Regions from separate parts of the Mesorhizobium sp. M0522 genome, predicted to be linked through region 2. Evidence: predicted binding sites of a transcription regulator. Region 2 holds the regulator's gene; each other region holds the start of a gene.
What was found. Region 2 encodes LexA, which represses DNA repair genes until DNA is damaged. Its sites were predicted from a motif close to TGTTCNNNNTGTGTTCNG; they were not measured.

Region 1: a site for LexA is predicted at 3,806-3,823, ahead of NKI58_RS21410 (ImuA family protein). Genes of this name have one in related genera too.
Region 3: a site for LexA is predicted at 1,616-1,633, ahead of dnaE (DNA polymerase III subunit alpha). Genes of this name have one in related genera too.

What each region holds. Positions count from the first base shown of each region.
Region 1 is NZ_JAMYQW010000021.1:38,253-45,714, reverse strand. It holds gene NKI58_RS21420 (error-prone DNA polymerase) at 1-1,292, opposite strand, end outside; gene NKI58_RS21415 (DUF6504 family protein) at 1,289-2,767, opposite strand; gene NKI58_RS21410 (ImuA family protein) at 2,709-3,782, opposite strand; gene NKI58_RS21405 (metallopeptidase family protein) at 3,967-4,389, shown strand; gene NKI58_RS21400 (DUF1737 domain-containing protein) at 4,581-4,787, opposite strand; gene NKI58_RS21395 (HpcH/HpaI aldolase/citrate lyase family protein) at 4,816-5,697, opposite strand; gene NKI58_RS21390 (DUF4153 domain-containing protein) at 5,976-7,462, shown strand, end outside.
Region 2 is NZ_JAMYQW010000024.1:13,419-20,880, forward strand. It holds gene gltX (glutamate--tRNA ligase) at 1-1,173, opposite strand, end outside; gene NKI58_RS22955 (ComEC/Rec2 family competence protein) at 1,270-3,735, shown strand; gene lexA (transcriptional repressor LexA) at 3,729-4,463, opposite strand; gene kynU (kynureninase) at 4,912-6,159, shown strand; gene NKI58_RS22970 (hormone-sensitive lipase) at 6,255-7,085, shown strand; gene NKI58_RS22975 (molybdopterin molybdotransferase MoeA) at 7,093-7,462, opposite strand, start outside.
Region 3 is NZ_JAMYQW010000039.1:43,844-51,305, reverse strand. It holds gene NKI58_RS29515 (acetyl-CoA carboxylase biotin carboxylase subunit) at 1-1,311, shown strand, start outside; gene dnaE (DNA polymerase III subunit alpha) at 1,897-5,424, shown strand; gene NKI58_RS29505 (DMT family transporter) at 5,439-6,320, opposite strand; gene NKI58_RS29500 (hypothetical protein) at 6,494-7,000, shown strand; gene NKI58_RS29495 (DNA polymerase IV) at 7,006-7,462, opposite strand, start outside.

The sequences.
Region 1 (7,462 bases), on a different contig from region 2:
ATCGCCTTGGCCACTTCGCGCATCGCCGAGCGGCCCCGGTAGCTGACGACGGCGGCGGCCAGCGCGGTGCGCTTGGTGCTGTATTTGGAATAGATGTACTGGATGACCTCCTCGCGCTTTTCATGCTCGAAATCGACGTCGATGTCGGGCGGCTCGTTTCTTTCCTCGGAAATGAAGCGCTCGAAAAGCGTTTCGATCTTGTCCGGGCCGACTTCGGTGATGCCAATGCAGAAGCAGACGATCGAGTTGGCGGCAGAGCCGCGCCCCTGGCAGAGAATGTTCTGGCTGCGGGCGAATTTGACGATGTCGTGGACAGTCAGGAAATAGCGCGCGTAGTTCAGGCGCTCGATCAGAGCGAGCTCCTCCTCGATGCGCTGCGTCACAAAAGCGGGCACGCCCGAGGGGTAGCGGATGGCGGCTCCCTCCTTGGCCAGCCTTTCCAGTTCGGCCTGCGACCCAAGACCCGATTCCGTCGGCTCGTCGGGATAATTGTATTGCAGGTCACTGAGCGAGAAGGTCAGCTCGCCGGCAAAACGCAGCGTTTCCGCCAGCGCTTGCGGATGCCTGCGGAAAAGCCGTGCCATCTCCAGCGGCGGCTTTAAGTGACGCTCGGCATTGGCCGCCAGCTCCAGCCCCACCTCGGCGACGGGCACATTGAGGCGGATCGCCGTCAGCACGTCCTGCAGCGGGCGCCGTTCCGACGTATGGTAGAGAACATCGTTGGTCGCCATCAACGGGATGCCGGCCAGCTCCGCCATCGCCGCCGCCTGCTCGATACGGAAGCGGTCGTTGCCGCGGTAATCCGGCGAAACCGCAAGCCGCAGGTTTTCACCGAAACGATCCGTGAGCCGGCTAAGGAGTGCGAGGCTGGTTTCCGCGTCCGCCGACACATCCGGCAGTATGGCGAGCGACAGGAGATCGCCCCATTCGAGAAGATCGCTCTGTTTGAGGAGCGTCGCCCCTTTTTCGTTCTCGTCACGCAGATTGGCCTGCGTCAGCATGCGGCAGAGATGCCCCCAGCCCTTGCGATCCTGCGGGTAGGCGAGGATGTCCGGCGTGCCGTCGCAAAAAACCAGGCGGCAGCCGGGATGATAGGAAGCACCCTCCACCTTGGCCTGCTGCCAGGCGCGCACCACGCCCGCCACCGTGTTGCGGTCGGCGAGACCGATCGCCGAAAACCCCAGGAATTTTGCCGCGACCACCAGCTCCTCCGGTTTCGAGGCACCGCGCAGAAACGAGAAGTTCGACTGGATGCCGAATTCGGCATAGGGGTTGGCCGTCAGCGCATTCATGCGAAGATCCCATGCATGAACCAGCGCGGCGAGGGCTGCGAGGCGCCGTAAAGGCCCTGGCGACAGAGCCAGTAACGGCGGCCGTCGGCATCCTCGATGCGGAAATAATCCCGGGTCGGGGCATCTTCTCGTCCCGCCGCCCCTCGCCACCATTCCGGCGCGATGCGCTCCGGCCCTTCGGCGCGCGCGACCCGATAGAGCGCGCGCCGCCAGCGGAAGTTCAAAGGCGGGCCTTCCGGCATTTCGGTGGCCGGCACCTCGATCGGCTCGGGCGAACGGAAAAGCCGGATCGGCCGTTCCGGCTGGAAGACGGTCGTGGGAGCGTCCTTCGCCTTGTCCGGCTGCTTCGGCGGCGAGCTTCTCTGCGGCGCCTCCGTGAAGGGAAGGGTGGCGACGGCGCGCTCCGGCAAATGGCTCTCGACGGCGACCGGCTTCAAGACCGCGCCTTCGCCGAGCCGGGCGCGGATGCGGTCGGCAAAAAGCGCGATATCGGCACCGTCGTCGCTCGTCTCGCCGGCAAGGTCGGCCTGCTGCATGTCGAAGGCGGCGGCGGTCAGCACCGAAAGGCGCACGAGATCGAAGCCATAGCCGGCGTCGATATCCTGTTCGAGCGCGGCAAGCCTTTCGTGGAACAATTTCTGGATCAGCCGCGGCTCGCGCAGAGGCCGCGAGGTGCCGACGGCGATGCGGCTGACGCCGCCATCGACGCGGAAAAGCAGCAGCGCCAGCCGCCTTGCGCCCTCGCCGCGACGCTCGAGGTCGCTCTTCAAGGTGGTCGCCAGCATGCCGGTCAGCCGCTCGATGTCCTCGGTCAGCATGATCGGCTCGGCAAGGTGACGCTCGACCGAAAGCGGTGCCACCGGCAGGCGCGGCGACACGGCCTCCTCGAGGCGGCCAAGCGCCTGGTCGAGGCGCAAGAGCAGCGATGCGCCGAAGCGGCGGGCCAGCGGCGCGCGCGGTGCCGCCATGACGGCGCCCGCCGTGCGCAGGCCGACGCTTTCGAGGCTGGCGCGTACCTCCGGGTCGATGCGCAGCGCCGCCAGCGGCAAGGGCACGAGAAGCGCTTCCTCCTCGCCATCGGGCACGATGCGGTCACCGGCAAACCGCGCCGCCGCCCAGGCAGCACCAGGCGTGGCGGCAAGCCCGGCGCGGACATCGAAGCCCTGATGGAAAAAACGCGACAGGATATCGTCCAGCATCGAGCGTTCGCCGCCGAAAAGATGGGTGCAGCCGGTGACGTCGAGATAGAGGCCGTCGGTCCCGTCAAGCGCCACCAGCGGGGTATAGCGGTCGCACCAGTCGGCGAGGCCTTCGAGCAGGCGCCGGTCGGCCTCCGGATCGGCCTCCACGATGTCGATCGAGGGATGCATGGCGCGTGCGTCGGCTATGCCCATGCCGCGCTTCAGATTAAGCGCCTCAGCCCGTTCGTCGAGGGCGGCGATGCGCTGGGTGTTCCCTTGGCGATGGCTGATCACCAGCGGCAGGTGATCCGACGGCCGGGAACGCCAGGACCGCCCCAGACGCTGCCGCAGGATCCTCTCGGCGGCGAGATGCGGAAACCACAGGGATAGGATTCTTTGGCCGTTCTGGGGGCCATTCCTGAGACCTTCCTTGCTCGCCCCGTCTTTCTTCGAATATGCGTTCATCGGGGTTCCACTCCAGTGTGAATTTTCCGGGCAAGGCCGTGCGGCTCTTGCCGATGGCGACGGTGAAGGCGGGCCGGCCGATCGAGCCGGCGAGCGGCCCGGCAAGCGTCTTACGCGTTGCCGCCGGTGCCGCCGACAGGATGAGGCGGACGGGCGCTGCCGTCGGTTCGGGCTCGCCGGCCTGGCGCAGCAGGAACAGCGGCCGGCCCGCACTCTGCGCGCGGGCGTGCAGCCGCCGCGTCGCGGTGAGGTCAAGCCGCTGCGGGCTGCCGCGGATTTCGAGGATGACGGCGGCCAGCGCCGTCATCCGGGCAGCCTCCTCGGCGATCCACAGCGCATCGAGCAGCCTTGGCGCCTCGGAAAACAGCAATTGCTCCGGCTCGATGCCGAAGAAGGCGTGAAGCCCCCTGGCATAGGGAAAGCCGGCCTCGCGGAAAACCTCGGATGTGCCGATCCACAGCACCGGCAATCGCGGCCCCTGGCTGAGGATCAGGCTGACGAGCGACAAGGCAAAACCGGCAACGGCCCCGGCATCGCGGGTCGCGGCGCCATGAAACTCGCTCACCGCCGCCTTCGGCAGGCCGCCGCTCAGCGCAGCATCGAGGCGCTCGGCGCCGGTGCGCAAAAACGCATCGGGCGGCGCCACGGCGAGGCCGCGCCGGACAATGGTCAGATTCCGAGCGGGTGTCGGATGCCGAGAGGGTGTCAGACTCTGACGAGGGACATCCGCGTCAAACGACGAACTGGCCGGCGCCTCCAGGCGCTCGGGCAAGGTCCCTTCGATCTTCGCGATCTGGCGGCGCAGGGCAAAAACAGTCTCCCGCGCCACGGCGCTTGTCGCCATGACGGTCAGCTTCCACTCACAATTGTTCCTGCTATGTTCCCTAGGATTCCAGAGGCCGCCCGAAGAGTCAAGCGGAGTCATGGGGAATTTATTCCTGTAGTGGGGGGCATGACACGGGCACTCCAGCCCGACCATTTGCCGAGTCCGGCCTGAAAGCCTATATGCCGGGATCAAAGGACAAAGCATGGCTCGCATCTACCAAACACGCATCTGGCACGACCAGCTTTCGCCAACGATGGAGGAAATCGAGCTCCTGGCGCTGGAGGCCTATGCCCATCTGCCGGAGGACTTTCGCAAGCTGACCGGCGAGATCGTCATTCAGATCGCCGAATTCCCGACCGACGAGATCATGGACGACCTTTCGCTGGAAACGCCCTTCGACCTGCTCGGCCTGTTCGAGGGGCGCGGCATCGCCGAGCGCTGGAATCCGCAGACCGGCGAGGGGCCGAACCGCATCACGCTCTATCGTCGCGCCATCCTCGACTACTGGGCCGAGAACGAGGAAACGCTGGGCGACATCGTCACCCATGTGCTGATCCACGAGATCGGCCACCATTTCGGCCTGTCGGACGACGATATGGAGAAGATCGAAGAGGCAGCGGAGTAGGATGTGCTGATATTCAGGTGATGCCGGCCTGCGAACGGCGGCTTCCCGCACTTCCGGTGTTAACGTCCCCAAAAGTACGCTCCGCTCCGGTTCTCGGAAACCACCCAGTCTGGTCGCTTCGCGCCCGTCTTCGACTCCGGCGCGGCCTGACCTGAATCTCAACACACCCTGCTTCGGCGCTTTTGCAAAGCCTACCAATCGCTGAGCTTGGTGTCGGGGCCGTATTCCTGGCCCTCGATGTCCTTCACCACGGCCTGGCCGCAGCGCATGGTCTTGGCCTCCTTGTCATAGGCATAGGTCGGCGAGCCGAACAGGTGCCAGCCCTTGTTCAGCGCCGCCGTCACCTTGTGGCAGAAGCTGGCATCGTCCGGGCCGGACAGAAAGCGGTAGAGTTTCATTCTTCAATCCTGTCGTCAGTTACGTTAGTCATGCGCGAACAGCGGCGGCCTTCGCCAGCAGTTTTTCGGCCTGCGCCAGATGCAGCCGCTCGACCATCTTGCCGTTCAGCGCAACTACCGCCCTACCGGTATTTTCGGCGAACGCGAAGGCATCCTTGACCGCGCGCGCCTCGGCTATTGCTTCGGGCGACGGTGCAAACGCGCGGTTCGCGGCTTCGATCTGAGCTGGATGGATCAGCGACTTGCCGTCAAAACCCATGGCGGCCGCTTCCGTGCACTCGCGCGCAAACCCGTCCATATCGCGAAAATCATTGAAGACGCCATCGAGCAGGTCGAGGCCGCCGGCGCGCGCGGCGAGCACCATCTGCATCAGCCATGGAACGAGATAGCGCCGGTCGGGCATGGCGAGAATTCCGGTGTCCTTGACCAGGTCATTCGTTCCGGCAGCGAAACAAACCAGTCGAGAGGCCGGATCGCGGCCGAGCTCGGCAATCGGCCCAATGTTGAGCAGCGCCTTGGGCGTCTCGATCATCGCCCATAGCTTGACTTCGTCGGCGATAAAATTGTCGTCGAGCACGTCGCCGGCCTCGAGAATGTCGCGCGGCGTGTCGACCTTGGGCAGCAGGATGGCGTCGGGCGAGCATTTTGCCGCGGCCAGCAGGTCGGCGCCGCCCCACTCGCTCGACAGCGCGTTGATGCGCACGACCATCTCGCAGCGCCGGTTGGAATGGCCGGCGAAAATCGCCGCCAGTTTTTCGCGCGCGGAAAGTTTATCGGCCGGGGCGACGGCGTCCTCGAGATCGATGACGACGGTATCGCAGGCCAGCGATTGGATCTTGGCCAGCGCCTTGTCGTTCGAAGCCGGGACGTAAAGCACCGAGCGGCGCGGGCGGTAGCTTTCGGTGGTCATCTCCGATCTATGCCGTCTGCAGCCGGCCGAGGCAAGCCGTGCATAAAAACTGCACGCAATTTCGGAAAATCTCCTCGTCTCCGCCCCGCTTGCCACCCGACCGGATGCGACAAGGGCGGCATGCAAGAGCAAACGAACTCCCGTTGGTCCCTGCCGTACCGGCTTCGCCGCGAAAGCTGGTGGCTCGTCGATCCGCCCCGGACTTCGGTAAACCTCCTCCCTTTCGTCCGGAAATCCCCGCCCACCGGCCGCATCAAAGCCGCCGAGAAAGCCCGGTCATGACAGTATTCCTCTCGGCGGCGCCGAGCTATTGCAACCGCTTCGGCGTTGCCGTCCCGCTCGTCGCGCTGGCCGATTTTTTCTTCTATGGCCAACCGGCGGGCATCACGCTTTTCCTGTTCGGCATTGCGATTGCCGCAGCGAGCATGGCTCTCCATCCTCTTGGCGTCTTCAACGATGGCAAGTTCTGGTTCAAGCCGGTTGCGCTGCTCATGGCGCTGCTGCCGCTTATGGAAAATGCCAGCGCACTGTCCGTCTCGATCGCGCTGGCGGGGCTGGCCATCTTCGCGCTTTCACTGGCCGGACGGCTGCGGCGCGGCCTTGCCCGCATTGCCGGCCAACTCTCGCTGTTCCTGCTTGCAACGCCATTTCGGCTCGTCCTGGATTTCTTCCGCTGGCGCACGGCGGCGCGGCGGCTTGGCCGGCGGCGCGTGCGCCTTGCGGCGATCGCCGTCTGGGTCATGCCGCTGGGCCTCGGCGCAGTGTTCCTCGCGCTGTTCGGCGCCGCCAATCCGGTCATCGAATATTGGTTCTCGCTGATCGACCTAATGGCACTGCTCGACGTCGTCCAGCTGCCACGTCTCGGCTTCTGGCTGTTCGTGCTTGCCTGCGTCTGGGCCTTTCTGCGGCCGCGGCTGCCGCGCTTTCTCCGCCGCCGCAGGGTGTCGCCAGCCAGCGCACCGGCGACGCCGGCCACCAGGACCACCATCGAGGACATCGTCTTCGGCAAGGCCGCTATCCTCCGCGCGCTCGTCGTCTTCAACATCCTGTTCGCGGTGCAGAGCGCACTCGACGCCACCTATCTGTGGGGCGGCATCGCGCTTCCCGACGGGCTGACCTATGCCGCCTACGCGCATCGCGGCGCCTATCCGCTGATCGTCACGGCGCTGCTGGCCGCCGGCTTCGTGCTGGCGGCGCTGCGGCCGGGAAGTGCGACCTCCGGCGATCCGCTCATCCGCCGGCTGGTTTATGCCTGGGTGGCGCAGAACATCCTCCTGGTGATCTCGTCGATCCTGCGGCTCGATCTCTATATCGGTATCTATGCGCTGACCTATTGGCGTGTCGCTGCGTTCGTCTGGATGGGGCTGGTGGCGGCGGGCCTTGTCCTGATCATAGCCCGCATCGCGCGCGAAAAGTCCAACGAATGGCTGCTTGCCGCCAATCTTCTGACGCTATCGGCGACGCTCTATGCCTGCTCGTTCATCAACTTTGCCGCGCTGATTGCCAACTACAATGTCGACCATTGCTTCGAAATGACCGGCCAAGGCACCCAGCTCGACGTCTGGTACCTGCGCTCGCTCGGGCCCGGCGCCTTGCCGGCGCTCGATCGCTTCGTCCAGCACCAGAGCAGGACGGTTTCCGCGGAGGATGCCTCCATCCGCGAACTCGCCGGCTGGTATGCACAGGACGAAGCACGCTTCCGCGCCGGCCAGGAAAGCTGGCGGGGCTGGAGCTTTCGTGACTGGCGGCTCAACCGCGCCCTCGA
Region 2 (7,462 bases):
GAGCAGCGCCGCCGCCTTTTCGTCGACCGGCAGCGGCCGCTCGACGAAAAGGAATGCAGCCCCTTCAACAAGTTCGACCAGCGTCTTGGCGCGCTCCTTCAGGCCCGGCAAAGCGGCAAGCAGTTGCGCCCTGCGTCTGTCGTCGAGGCGCGCGGCGATTGCCGGGCCGCCTTCAAGATACGGCAGAGTGGCGACGAAGATGTCGAGCAGCGCCGCGTCGTTCATCCGGCGCATATGCACGCCGTTAAGCGCCTCGAGCTTGGCGAAGTCGAAACGGGCGGCGCCCTTGTTGACGTCGCCAATGTCGAACCATGCAATCATGTCGGCGATCGACATGATCTCATCGTCGCCGTGGCTCCAGCCAAGCCTCGCCAGATAGTTGAGCAGCGCATCCGGCAGGTAGCCCATGGCGCGATAGGCTTCGACGCCAAGCGCACCGTGCCGCTTCGACAGCTTGGCGCCGTCGGCACCGTGGATCAGCGGGATATGCGACATCGATGGCACCTCCCAGCCCATGGCCTGATAGATTACGGTCTGGCGTGCGGCGTTGGTCAAATGATCGTCGCCGCGGATGATGTGGGTGATGCCCATGTCGTGATCGTCGACGACGACGGCATGCATGTAGGTGGGATTGCCGTCCGAGCGCAGAATAATGAAATCGTCGAGATCCTTGTTGGGAAAGCGCACGTCGCCCTGGACGCGGTCATGCACCACCGTCTCGCCGTCTGTCGGCGCCTTGATGCGGATCGCCCCCTTGGCGCCGGGCGGCGCCTCCGACGGGTCGCGGTCGCGCCAGCGTCCATCATAGCGGGGAGGCAGCCCCTTGGCGCGTGCGCTCTCGCGCATTGCCTCTAGTTCGGCAGGCGTCGCATAACAATAATAGGCCTTGCCCATACGAACGAGCTCCTCGGCCACCTCGCGATGGCGCGGCGCACGCTCGAATTGCGACACCGGCTCGCCGTCCCATGTCAGGCCAAGCCAGGAAAGCCCGTCGAGAATGGCCGCGCTTGCCGCATCGGTGGAGCGCTCGCGGTCGGTGTCCTCGATGCGCAGCAGCATCGTGCCGCCTGTGTGCTTGGCATACAGCCAGTTGAACAGCGCCGTGCGCGCGCCGCCAATGTGCAGATAGCCGGTGGGCGAGGGGGCAAAACGGGTGACGACCTTATCGGGCATGGAACTCTCAGGCGGGCGAAGGAAGTGGGTTTGCGGACTTTCGCGCGTCGCGCGTTCATGTAGCATAGGAGGTCGAGGGCGCAAGGGGCAGACCCGATGGCTGTGCGAGGCCGTGGTGCGGGCGAGGGCGAGGACGTTGGCAGCGGCGTCAGCGAACGCTTGCTGTTTGCCGCACCCCCGCCTGTCCTGCCGGCACCGGCATTGCTACCCGCTCCGCGCTTCGATGCTCCGTCGCTGCCGGCCAGCGACCCAGCAACGGTTCTCGTGCCCGCGGGCGAGCCCATCGTACGCCTGCCCAGGCGTTTCCGCCTCCCGTCACCGTCCCGTATCCGCAACAGCATAACCTCGGCAGCCGGCCTGGAACTCGACCGCGGCATCGCCTTCCTGCTGGTGCCGGTGTTCCTCGCATGCGGGGTGGTCGTATATTTCGGGCTGTCGGTGGAGCCGGCCTTTCCACAGCCGATCGCAATCGCGCTCCTCGCGGCCCTTTGTGCCGTCGTCTCGCGGTCATGGCCCAGGACGCGCCTGTGCTTCATGGTGGCGCTGCTCTGCGCGCTTGGCGTACTTGCCGCCAAGTTCGAGACATGGCGTGTCGGAACGCATATGCTCGGTTCCGAAATCTCGACGCGGCTGACGGGTCGCGTCGTATCGTACGAGCCCATGGCGAGCGGCCGCATCAGGCTGACAATCGATGTGACCTCAACCGCCAGGCCGACACTGCGCTACATGCCGGAACGGGTCCGCGTTTCGGCGATGAAGATACCGGCTGAGCTGACCGCCGGTTCCGAGATCACCGGCTATGTGCGGCTGCTGCCGCCGACCGGCCCGGTGCGGCCCGACAGCTATGATTTCTCCTTCGACAGCTATTTCGCCGGTATCGGCGGCAGCGGCTTTTTTCTCGGCAATCCGAAAGTCGTGTCGTCGGGCAGCATGCCGCTTGGCGCGCAGCTTTCTTCCGCGATCGAAGACGCGCGCGAATCTATCGCCGACCATATCCGCAGCCGCATCGGCGGTGCCGAGGGCGAGATTGCTGCTGCGCTGATCGTCGGCGTGCGCGCCGGCATTCCCGAGGAGATCAACGAAGCGATGCGGCGCACCGGCATCTACCACATCATCTCCATCTCGGGGCTGCATATGGCGTTGGTCGCCGGCACCATCATGGCGCTGCTGCGGGGTGCCTTTGCGCTGTTTCCCGATTTCTCATCGCGACGGCCGGTCAAGAAATATGCCGCGGCCGCCGCGCTTTTTTCGATTGCGGCCTACCTCGTCTTTTCCGGCATTGTCGTGGCGGCCGAACGCAGCTTCATCATGCTGGCGGTGATGCTTATCGCCGTGCTGTTCGACCGGGCCGCGCTCACCATGCGCAACCTGGCGATCTCGGCCATCGCGGTCATCCTGGTGTCGCCGCACGAGGTGGTCGGTCCGAGTTTCCAGATGTCCTTCGCCGCGACGGCGGCCCTTGTCGGCGCCTATGCAGGCTGGTCCGATTACCGCGCCGGCAGGGCCACCACGCCGCTGCCGCGGCTGTCGCCGCTACGCTTTGCCACTCGAAAGGTCCTGCTGGGCATGTGCGGTCTGGCGATGACCTCGATCATTGCAGGGAGCGCCACGGCGCTTTTCGCCATATGGCATTTCCAGCGCGTGGCGCCGCTCAGCCTGTTCGCCAATCTGGCCATCATGCCCATCGTCTCACTGGTCGTCATGCCCTTCGCCGTTCTCAGCGCGCTGGCGATGCCGTTCGGTGCGGATGGCCCTTTCCTCTATGTCATGGGCAAGGGGCTGACGGCGATGATCGCCCTGTCCGGGTGGATCTCGGAGCGCTCGCCGATCGATGCGGTCGGGCTGATTTCGCTGAGATCCGTCCTTCTGGTGACGATCGCCCTCGTCATTGCCAGCATGGCGACGACCTGGTTGCGGCTGGCGGCACTTCCTTTTGCGCTCGCCGGCTTGCTGACGACAACGCAGACACGCATACCCGACGTATTGGTCTCGGAGGACGCACGGCTGGTCGCGCTGCCGATCGGCAGCGGTGAACTCGCGGTCAACCGGGCACGCCCGAATGAGTTCACCATCGACAACTGGAAACGCGCGCTCACATCAGAGGCTATCGTCGCGCCGGAAACACCTGGAAAGAACGACCCGCAATTCGACATTGCCGATCCGGCCGACCTACCGCCGGGCATGCCGTTCATTTGCACGGACGGCCTCTGCCTTGCCAGGCATCCATCCGGCGCGATCATCGCGCAAGCCAAGGACCGCGATACTGCGCGGCCAGCCTGCGCCTTTGCCAGCTTGATCGTCATCGACGACGCCACCGCCCATAACCCCTGCTACCACGACCGGCTGGTCCTCGTCGTCACCAAACGGCAACTGGCGCGCGCGGGAAGTGCCGCCGTCTACTTCGATCCACAAGCGGCAACGCGCGCCGAAATCCGTTTCGCGGTCGAAAAATCATACCGGCCCTGGCACGTGCAGCGGAAATTTTCACGCGCGGCACGGGGCCTGCCGCCATACCGCAGGGCCGACAACCCCAAAGCCGGCGCCAAGGGCGGAGCTCAGTAGCGGCGGATCAGTCCGACGAGCTTGCCCTGCACCTTGACCCTGTCTGGTCCGAAGATGCGCGTCTCGTAGGCCGGATTGGCGGCTTCCAGGGCGATCGAGGCGCCCTTGCGGCGGAACCGCTTCAGCGTCGCTTCCTCCTCGTCGACCAGTGCCACCACGATCTCACCGGGGCTCGCCGTATCGGCATTGCGGATGATCACCGTGTCGCCGTCGAAAATGCCGGCCTCGATCATCGAATCGCCTTTGACCTCGAGCGCATAATGCTCGCCGCCCATGATCATATCCGGCGGCACCGAAATCGAATGCGTCTGGTGCTGGATGGCGTCGATCGGCACACCGGCGGCGATGCGGCCCATCACCGGGATCGAAACGGCGGCGACGACATCGTCGTCATTGCCGGCTGCAGGGACGCGCGACGATGTCGGCTTGCCCTGCCGAGGGGCGCCTTGCCCAAGACTACCCTGGATGACACTCGGCGAGAACTTGCGTGCCGCATTGAGGCCGGGGGCGATCGAGTCAGGCAGGCGCAGCACCTCCAGCGCACGGGCCCGGTTGGGCAAACGGCGAATGAAGCCGCGCTCCTCCAGCGCCGTAATCAGCCGATGGATTCCCGATTTGGAAGCCAGGTCGAGCGCCTCCTTCATCTCGTCGAAGGAGGGCGGAATACCGCTTTCCTTCAACCTTTCGTGGATGAACATAAGCAGTTCGTGTTGTTTGCGTGTCAGCATAGCGACCCCCAACAGAATCAGAAAAACAAACCCAGAACAAACACTATCTGTTCCAGTTGTGTTCCGCAACTGTTTAAAGTTTAATGAATGCGTTAAGGCTTGGGAAACAAACCACGCCCCTACCGGAATGCCGCATTTTCACCGTCGCGAGCGTCATCCCCTTGATTCTGCTTTCGTTTGCGCCTTCTGGCTTCCCAGAAGGCAGCACTGACATCGGCCGTCGGTCGGCAAAGGGCACGGAATTGAACCCGTATCGACTGCGCGGTTCGGTCAATGCACCGTGAACGAAACGAACTCAAAACGCCAACCTCGGGTTAACTCCTGGTTTCCAGTCGCCTGGTCAGGCTGCTTCTCGCCGGTGGAGCCTTGCTGCGCGCAACCAGGTGATGGAAGAACAGTCGATGCGTGTCCGGCGTTGCGTTGAATTTTTGGGGGGAGCAGGCACATCATGACAGGAATTCCCGATCTCGCCGCCATAAAGGCGATGGATGCCGCAGATCCGCTGCGCGCGATGCGCGACCGCTTCGTGTTGCCGCAAGGAGTGATCTATCTCGACGGCAATTCGCTAGGAGCTGCTTCACGTGCCGCTTTCGATGAACTGCACAAGGCCGCGACCGAAGAATGGTCGCATGATCTCATCCGCGCATGGAACACGGCCGGCTGGTTCAACATGCCGCTTGAACTTGGCGACCAGCTCGGGCGCCTGATCGGTGCCGCGGCCGGCCAGACGGTGGTCTGCGACACGACATCGGTCAACATCTACAAGCTGCTGCACGCCGCCATGGCCATGCGACCGGAGCGGCAGGTCATCGTCGCCGAGGGCGATAGTTTTCCGACGGACCTCTACATGGCTGAGGGTGTGGTTTCGACGCGAAAAGATACGCTGCTGCGCCTCTCGGGGATCGACGCGCCGACCATCGAAGAGCTGATCGACGAACGCACCGCCGTGGTGCTGGTCAACCACGTCAACTACAAGTCGGGCGAACTGCGCGACATGCCGGCGCTGACGCGCAGGGCTCAGGAAGCCGGGGCGATGATCGTCTGGGATCTCTGCCACACCGCCGGCGCGATGTCAGTCGAGCTCGACAAGGCAAACGCCGATTTTGCCGTTGGCTGCACCTACAAATATCTGAATGGCGGCCCGGGCGCGCCTGCCTTCATCTATGCGGCTGAGCGGCATCTTTCCGACATCCAGCAGCCGCTCACCGGCTGGTGGGGCCATGCACGGCCCTTCGCCTTCGAGCCAGGCTATGCGGCCGGCACCGGCATCCGCCGGTTTCTGTGCGGCACCCAGCCGGTCCTGTCGATGCGCACGCTGAAGGGCGCGCTTGACATCTGGAACGATGTCGACATGACGGCGGTGCGCAAGAAGAGCATCGCGCTGGCGGATCTGTTCATTGAGCTTGTCGAGGCAAAGTGCGGCACTTACGGGCTCACGCTCGAGAGCACGCGCGATGGGGAAAAACGCGGCAGCCAGATTTCATTCATGCATGAGCATGGCTACCAGATCATGCGCGCGCTGATCGAACGTGGCGTGATCGGCGATTTTCGCGCGCCATCGACCATGCGCTTCGGCTTTACGCCGCTCTATGTCGGCTATGCCGATGTCTGGCAGGCCGTCGAAGTGCTTGAGGACATCCTGCGCACCGGTGCGTGGAAGGAAGCGCGCTTCGCCATCAAGGCGGCTGTCACTTGAGATTGATGCGAGAGCTGGAATCGTGAGGCTGGCGACGACGCGCCGCGCGATGCTCACGGCTACGTTGCAAGGCCATATGCCAGGGAGGGCGCAGGGTGTTCGAACGTCACATTGCCGATTGGGACAACGCCTATGCCAACGGCGCCAACGTAGCCGGCAGCGATCGCTGGCCGGCGGCCTGGATCGAGCCCGCGCGGGTTTTCCGCGACGTGCTTTCGACCGAGGGCAGGGCGCGGCTCGACATGGCCTATGGCGACAACCCACGCAACCGGCTCGATCTTTTCCTGCCGGCCATCAAGCCCAAGGGACTCGTGGTGTTCGTTCATGGCGGCTACTGGATGGCATTCGACAAAAATTTCTGGTCGCATCTTGCCACTGGCCCTGTTGATCGCGGCTATGCGGTGGCGATGCCGTCCTACACGCTCTGTCCGCAGATACGCATTGGCGGCATCGTCAAGGAAGTCGGCGCGGCGATCGGCAAGGCGGCGGCGATGGTCCCAGGGCCGCTGATGCTGACCGGACACTCGGCCGGCGGCCATCTTGTTAGCCGGATGGTTACGGCGACGACGCCGCTGGCGCCCGAAGTGGTCCGGCGCGTTCGTCACGTGGTGTCGATCTCGGGGGTGCATGATTTGCGCCCGATCATGCGCACCGGCATGAACGAGACGATCGCGATCGATGAGGCCGAGGCGCAGGCCGAAAGCCCGGTGCTGCTGCGCCCGATGGACAAGGCCCGCCTGACCTGCTGGGCCGGCGGCGGCGAGCGCGCCGAATTCCTGCGTCAGAGCGCGTTGCTGGCCAACATCTGGATCGGCCTGGGTACCGCGACCAGCTCGGTGGTCGAACCTGACCGGCATCATTTCAACATCATCGACGGTTTGGCCGATCCAGACCATCCGCTGACCCGGACCTTGATTTCGGAGTGAGGCAGGTTCAGCGTAGCATCAGCACGTCGCAGGGGGAGCCCGCCGCCGCGGCAGGAGCGAACGGCGCGCGAACGATCAGCCCGTCGGCATCGGCCAGCATTTTCAGCATCGAGGAGTCCTGGATGCCGAACGGCGTCGCCACGAGCGCGCCGGCGTTGGTGCTGACAACAGCCCGCACATAATCCTGCCTGAGATCATTGGCCGGCATGGCGGTACCGAGCCGCGCCCGACGCATATCCTGCTGAAAGGCGCGGCCGCCGAGCTGCGCCAGCAACGGCTTCAGGAAGAGCTGGGTGCAGACCAGGCTTGCCACCGGATTGCCGGGCAGGCCGATGCAGCGGATGTCGCCCAGCCGCCCGAACATCAGCGGCTTGCCG
Region 3 (7,462 bases), on a different contig from region 2:
AACCAGAAGGTCGTGGAGGAGGCGCCGTCGCCGTTCCTCGACGCAAAGACCCGCAAAGCCATGGGCGAGCAGTCGGTGGCGCTGGCCAAGGCCGTCGACTACCAGAGCGCCGGCACGGTCGAGTTCATCGTCGACAGCGACAAAAACTTCTATTTCCTGGAAATGAACACGCGGCTGCAGGTCGAGCATCCGGTGACGGAGCTCGTCACCGGCATCGACCTGGTCGAGCAGATGATCCGCGTGGCGGCCGGCGAAAAGCTCGCCATCAAGCAGAGCGACGTCAAGCTGAACGGCTGGGCGGTGGAAAGCCGCCTCTATGCCGAAGATCCGTATCGCAACTTTCTGCCGTCGATCGGCAGGCTGACGAAATACCGGCCGCCGGAAGAGGGAAAATTCGGCGAAATCGTCATCCGCAACGATACCGGCGTTACCGAAGGCTCGGAAATCTCGATGTTCTACGACCCGATGGTCGCCAAGCTGTGCACCTGGGCGCCGACACGGCTGGCGGCGATCGACGCGATGTCGGAAGCGCTGGACAGTTTCGTCGTCGACGGCATCGAGCACAACATACCGTTCCTGGCGGCGCTGATGCAGCATCCGCGCTGGCGGGAAGGGCGGCTATCGACGGCGTTCATCGCCGAGGAATATCCCGACGGCTTCGCGCCCATTGTGCCGAACAGCGAAGAAAACGCGGTGTTGGCCGCGATCGCAACCGCGATCGAACTGCTGCGCCGCGACCGGCTCGACCGGCTGGGCGGGCGGCTGGCGCCGCATTCGGGCGCCTTGAAACGCGATTGGGTGGTGAAGATCGGCCGGGATTATCTTTCGGTTGCCATCGTCGAAGGCATGATTTCCATTCCGATGGAGCTCGACCTCACAATCGACGGCGGCAAACCGCTGACGGTGACCTCCGACTGGCGGCCGGGCGATCTCATCTGGCGCGGCGCGGTCGGCGGCCGCAAGGTTGCGGCGCAGGTCAGGCCGGTGCTGAACGGGTTCCGCGTCGCCTGGAAAGGCATGTCGGTGACAGTCCGCGCCATGCTGCCGCGCACCGCCGAGCTCGAACGGCTGATGCCGGAAAAAGTGGCGCCGGACACCTCCAAGATGCTGCTCTGCCCGATGCCCGGCCTCGTCGTCTCGATCGCCGTTGCCGAGGGGCAGGAGGTCAAGGCCGGCGAGACGCTGGCCGTGGTCGAGGCGATGAAGATGGAAAACGTGCTGCGCGCCGAGCGCGATCTCATCGTCTCGAAGCTCAACGCCAGGCCAGGCGACAGCCTTGCCGTCGATGCGGTGATCATGGAATTCGCGTGAGGCCGAAACCCCCGCCCTCGACGCCCGTCAGAAGTTGGCGGGACAGCGCCCCCCTCTGTCCTGCCGGACATCTCCCCCTCCAGGGGGGAGATTGGCAGCCTCGGCGCCTCGCTCGCTCCTGCAACGTTGGAAATTGGCGAAAGCCGAGATGATGGCCAATCTCCCCCCTCGTGGGGGAGATGTCCGGCAGGACAGAGGGGGGCGCGAAGGAACGCGACCTTGCAATTGGTTGGGCACGCTCAGTGGAGGAGGGACAAGGCGAGGCCGTGAGGAATTCGCACTTTTTTGCCGTCACAACGTATTTTGTTCTTGCTTTGTGCCGGCAGCTATGCTATTAATTTGCGCATGGTGCTAATTGGCTCCAGCGACCCGCCCGCAGTGGCGGGTTTTTATTTGCAGCCTGACGTCGGCGGGACAGCGCCCTCTCTGTCCTGCCGGACATCTCCCCCACGAGGGGGAGATTGGCAGCTTCGGTGGTTGCTCTAAACTTCCAAAGCTCCAATCACCACCGCTGGACTCGTGTTACCCGGTGCCGGACAATACATCTTCATCGACTGAGTCCTTGTGAGGCGGCGCGAAAAAACCATGGCGGATGAGAGACTTCCACGCGATCCCTTGCTGCGCGAGGCCTATGCAAAGGCGTCGCGGGCGGAGGCGGCGGCGCGTCGGTTCATTCATCTGCGCGTGCATTCGGCCTATTCGCTGCTCGAAGGTGCCTTGCAGCTCGGCAAGATCGTCGGCCATGCGGTGCAGGACGAATGCCCGGCAATCGCCGTCACCGACACCAACAATCTGTTCGGCGCGCTGGAATTCGCCCAGAAGGCGGCAAAGGACGGCATCCAGCCGATCATCGGCTGCCAGATCGACCTCGCCTTTTCCGGCGAGGCGAGCGACAGCCAGCGCGACCGCAGGCGGCAAGGACCGGAGATGCGGCCGGTCGTCCTGATCGCCGCAACCGAGGCCGGCTACGGCAATCTGGTCAGGCTGGTCAGCCGCGTCTACCTCGAGACACCGCCCGGCGAAGCGGTGCATCTGACGAGCGAGATGCTGCAGGGCCATTCCGACGGTCTGATCTGCCTTACGGGCGGGCCGCGCGGTCCGATCGGCACTGCCTTGAAACAGGATCGCCGCGAACTCGCCGAGACCCGGCTCTCGGCGCTCAAGAGCCTGTTCGGCGACCGGCTCTATGTCGAGCTTGAGCGCGTGTCGAGCTACGACCGCGCCATCGAGCAGTCGTCGGTCGATCTCGCCTACCGCCACGATCTGCCGCTGGTTGCCACCAACGAGGCGTTTTTCTTCTCTCGTGAAGACTATGAGGCGCATGACGCCCTGATCGCCATCGCCGAAGGTTCCGTGGTTGCGGCCGACAATCGCCGCCGCCTGTCGCCCGACCACTTCCTGAGAAGCCAGGCCGATATGGCGAGGCTGTTCGCCGACCTGCCGGAAGCAATCGACAACACCGTCGAGATCGCGCTGCGCTGCTCGTATTACCCGAAGACCCGCAATCCGATTCTGCCGCGCTTTGCCGGCCGCGATGTCGCCGACGCCGATGCTGCGGTCAAGGCGGAGGCGCAGGAGCTTGCCAGGCAGGCGCATGAAGGGCTAGAGGCGCGGCTGGCGGCGCACGGGCCGACGCCCGGCTATACCGTCGAGCAATATCGCGAAAGGCTGGATTTCGAGCTCGGCGTCATCGAGAAGATGAAATATCCGGGCTATTTCCTGATCGTTGCCGACTTCATCAAATGGGCCAAGGCACAAGGGATTCCGGTCGGCCCGGGCCGCGGTTCGGGCGCCGGCTCGCTGGTCGCCTATGCCACGACCATCACCGACATCGACCCACTGCGTTTTTCGTTGCTGTTCGAGCGCTTCCTCAATCCCGACCGCGTGTCGATGCCCGACTTCGACATCGACTTCTGCCAGGACCGGCGCGAGGAAGTCATCCGCTACGTCCAACGGAAATACGGCCGCGACCAGGTTGGCCAGATCATCACCTTCGGCACGCTGCAGGCGCGCGCGGTGCTGCGCGACGTCGGCCGCGTGCTGCAGATGCCTTACGGGCAGGTCGACAAGCTGAGCAAGATGGTGCCGTCGAACCCGGCCAATCCGGTCAAGCTCGCCGACGCCATCGCCAACGAGCCGCGCTTTGCCGAAGAGGCGGAGCGTGAGCCGATCGTGCAGACGCTGCTCGATACGGCGCAGAAACTGGAAGGTCTTTATCGGCACGCCTCGACGCACGCCGCCGGCATCGTCATCGGCGACCGGCCGCTGTCGGAGCTGGTGCCGATGTACCGCGATCCGCGCTCGGACATGCCGGTCACGCAGTTCAACATGAAATATGTCGAGCAGGCCGGGCTGGTGAAATTCGACTTCCTTGGCCTGAAGACGCTGACGGTGCTGGACAGGGCCGTCAAGCTGATCCGCCGCCGCGGCATCGAGATCGATCTTGCCCACATTCCGCTCGACGACCCCGAAACCTACGCCATGCTGTCGCGCGGCGAGGTGGTCGGCGTGTTCCAGGTGGAAAGTGCCGGCATGCGCAAGGCGCTGATCGGCATGCGGCCCGACTGTATCGAGGACATTATCGCGCTGGTCGCGCTCTACCGGCCGGGGCCGATGGAGAACATACCGACCTACAACGCCAGAAAGCACGGCGAGGAGGAGATGGCGTCGATCCACCCGAAGATCGACCATCTCGTCAAGGAGACGCAAGGCGTCATCGTCTACCAGGAACAGGTGATGCAGATCGCGCAGGAGCTCTCCGGCTATTCGCTGGGCGAAGCCGATCTGCTGCGCCGCGCCATGGGCAAGAAGATCCGCGCCGAGATGGACAAGCAGCGCGAGCGCTTTGTTTCGGGCGCGGTCGAGCGCGGCGTCGGCAAGCCGCAAGCCGACTTCATCTTCGACCTGCTGGCAAAGTTTGCCGACTACGGTTTCAACAAATCGCATGCCGCCGCCTATGCCGTCGTCTCCTACCAGACCGCCTATCTGAAGGCGCATTACCCTGTCGAATTCCTGGCGGCATCGATGACGCTCGACATGGGCAATACGGACAAGCTCGCCGATTTCCGCCAGGATGCGCTGCGCCTCGGCATCGAGGTGGTGGCGCCGTCGGTCATGACGTCGTTCCGGGATTTCGAGGTCGGCGAGAACCGCATCTTCTATTCGCTGGCCGCGCTCAAGGGCGTCGGCGACGCGGCGGTCGAGCACATCGTCGCTACGCGCGGCGAAAAACCCTTCAAGAGCCTCGCCGATTTCTGTGATAGGGTCGATCCGAAGATCGTCGGCAAGCGCGTCTTCGAAAGCCTGATCATGGCCGGCGCGCTCGACTGCTTCGGTCATGACCGTGCGGCGATGATGGCCGGCGTCGAGCGGATGATGGGGCTGGCGTCGCTGGCGCAGCAGAATGCCGTCACCGGCCAGCATGACATCTTTGGCGCCTCGCTCGGCGCACAGTCGCAGGCGCTCAACTTGCCGGCGACCGATCCCTGGCTCGCCGCCGACCGCCTGCACCGTGAATTCCAGGTGGTCGGGTTCTATCTCTCGGCGCATCCGCTCGACGAATACAAGGCGGCGCTGCAGAAAATGCGGGTGCAGACCTGGGGCGAGTTTTCGGCCGCCGTCAAACGCGGTGCTGCCGCCGGCCGGCTCGCCGGCACGGTGACCACCAAGCAGGAGCGCAAGACGCGCACCGGCAACAAGATGGGCGTCGTGCAATTCTCCGACACGTCCGGCCAGTATGAAGCGGTGCTGTTTTCCGAGGGGCTGGCGCAATACCGCGACTTGCTCGAACCCGGCCGCTCGGTGGTGATCACCGTTTCGGCCGAGGACAGGCCTGAAGGCGTCAATCTGCGCATCCAGACCGTGCAGTCGTTGGAGGAAGAGGCAAGCCGTATCCAGAAAGCGTTGCGCATCTTCGTCAGAAATGACGCACCGGCATCGACAATCCAATCGCAGCTTGGCCAGCGTGGCGACAGTCAGGTGAGCATCATCGTCATCAAGGAAGGCGGCGAGGGCGAGGTCGAGATCGAGTTGCCCAACCGCTACCGCGTATCGCCTCAGATCGCGTCGGCGATGCGGGCGGTGCCGGGCGTGGTCGAGGTGGAACTGGTCTAAGAGTTAGCGCACGCTTATGAAGCGGCGATCTCCGCCGGTTGCGGTGCTCTCCGCTGCAGGTTGAGCAGATTTCCCATGAGGATCAGCAGGGCGCCACCGGCGGTGAAGGCGTCGATCTGCTCGTGATAGAGCAGCCATCCGATCACCGCCGACAGCGGCACGCGCAAAAAGTCCATTGGCGAGATGACCGTCGCATCGGCATAGACAAGTGCGCGGGCCATGCAGAAATGCGACGACATGCCGGTGAAGGCGATGAGCAGGATCCACGGCCAGAGCTCAAGCGGCGGGTTTTGCCATTCGTAAAGCGCCGGGACCAGGCCAAGCAGCGACTGGATGATCAGCATCCAGAAGATGATGCGCACGACGCTGTCCGTCCGCGTCAGCGACTTGACGAGGACCACCGAGACGCCGAAGCAGACCGCGGCTCCCAGCACGATTACATGTCCCGGATTGACCGCGCCGACGCCCGGACGCACGATGATCACAACGCCGATCAGCCCGAGCACGATCGCTGCGAGCCGTGGCCGGGAGAGCCTTTCGCCGAGGAAACCGACGGCCAGCAAAGCAGTCCAGATCGGCGTCGTGAATTCGATCGAGATCAGTACCGCAAGCGGGATCAGCGTCAGGGCGTAGAGCCAGGCAGCCTGGCCGGTATAGTGGACGACGTTGCGGGCGATATGAGCCAGCGGGCGTCCGGTGCGCATCGCCGCAAAACCGCCTGACATCATGACCAGCGGCAACAGGATGAAAAAGCCGATCACCGAGCGCAGCTCGAGCACCTGGAAGACGTTTAGTTCGGCCGTCGTGGCGCGGCCAGCCACCGACATCGCCAGGAACGAGGCGATCGACAGCGCCATCCAGAACGCGGCCTTGGGGATCGAGGGTGCGGGTGCCATGCGGCTATGTCGCAAGCCGGAGCGCTCATCGCAACCGCTAGCCGACGCATTCGGCTGGGCCAGCCGTGCAGCGCTTCACGCAGTGATGTTGAAGCCGGAACTCGCGACTGAGGGAAGCGTTGGTCTGTCACTGCTTGCGTTCTGTGTTTTGGATACCAACGAGGAGCGGTCCGATGAAATCATTCGCACGATTTGTACTTGCCGGCTGCCTGACGGCCGGGGCCGGCGCAGCGCATGCCGACGATCCGGATTTTCTTCGCTCATTCCAGGGGAATTTCGCCGGCAAAGGCATCGTCAAGGTGACCACCGATGCGCCGACGGTGAATGTCTCCTGTCATTTCAATTCCGACGCAACGTCGAGCTCGCTATCGCTCGACGGCAGCTGCCGCGGTCTTATCGTGGTAACGCGCGCCATCAGCGCCGATCTCAAATCGAGCGGGACGAAATACACCGGCACCTATGTCGGATCGCGCACCGGGCCGGCGCAATTGAGCGGCAGCCGCTCCGGCAACGCAATCAATCTCGGCATCCGTTGGGCCAAGGAGGTCAATGGCGATCGCAGGGCGCAAATGACTGTTGAGAAAACCGGCGAGGACGGCATGCGGCTGACCGTTATCGATACCGATCCGAAAACTGGAAAAAGGGTGGTGACCAGCAGGATCGATCTGCGGCGCACCTGACGGGCTCACTCCTCGACCGGTTCGGGCGGATGGGCATCGCGGCCCTTGCCGAAGGTATAGCCGGTTTCCACCGCCCTGCGGCCGAACTTGCCGCGCAGCGTGTCGATGGCGCCTTCGGCCATGGCGCGCTTGCGTGACTGGACGTCGACCAGGTCGGGCGGGTCCGCCCGGTCATCGTCGGAGAGATCGCTGACGCCAATGCCGAGCAGCCGGTATTTCGTGCCATCCGCTTCCTTGCGCAGCAGCTCGAGCCCGGTCTGAAAGATGCGGTCGGCCAGCCGGGTCGGATCGCCGAGCTGGCGATTGCGCGTGCGGATCTTGAAATCCTGGGTCTTCAGCTTGAGGACGACGGTGCGTCCGGCAATGCCGGATTTCTTCAGCCGGGCCGAGACTTTTTCCGACAGCGCCCTCAGCACCGAAACCAGTTCGTCGACGGAGGCGATGTCGGTATCGAAAGTGGTT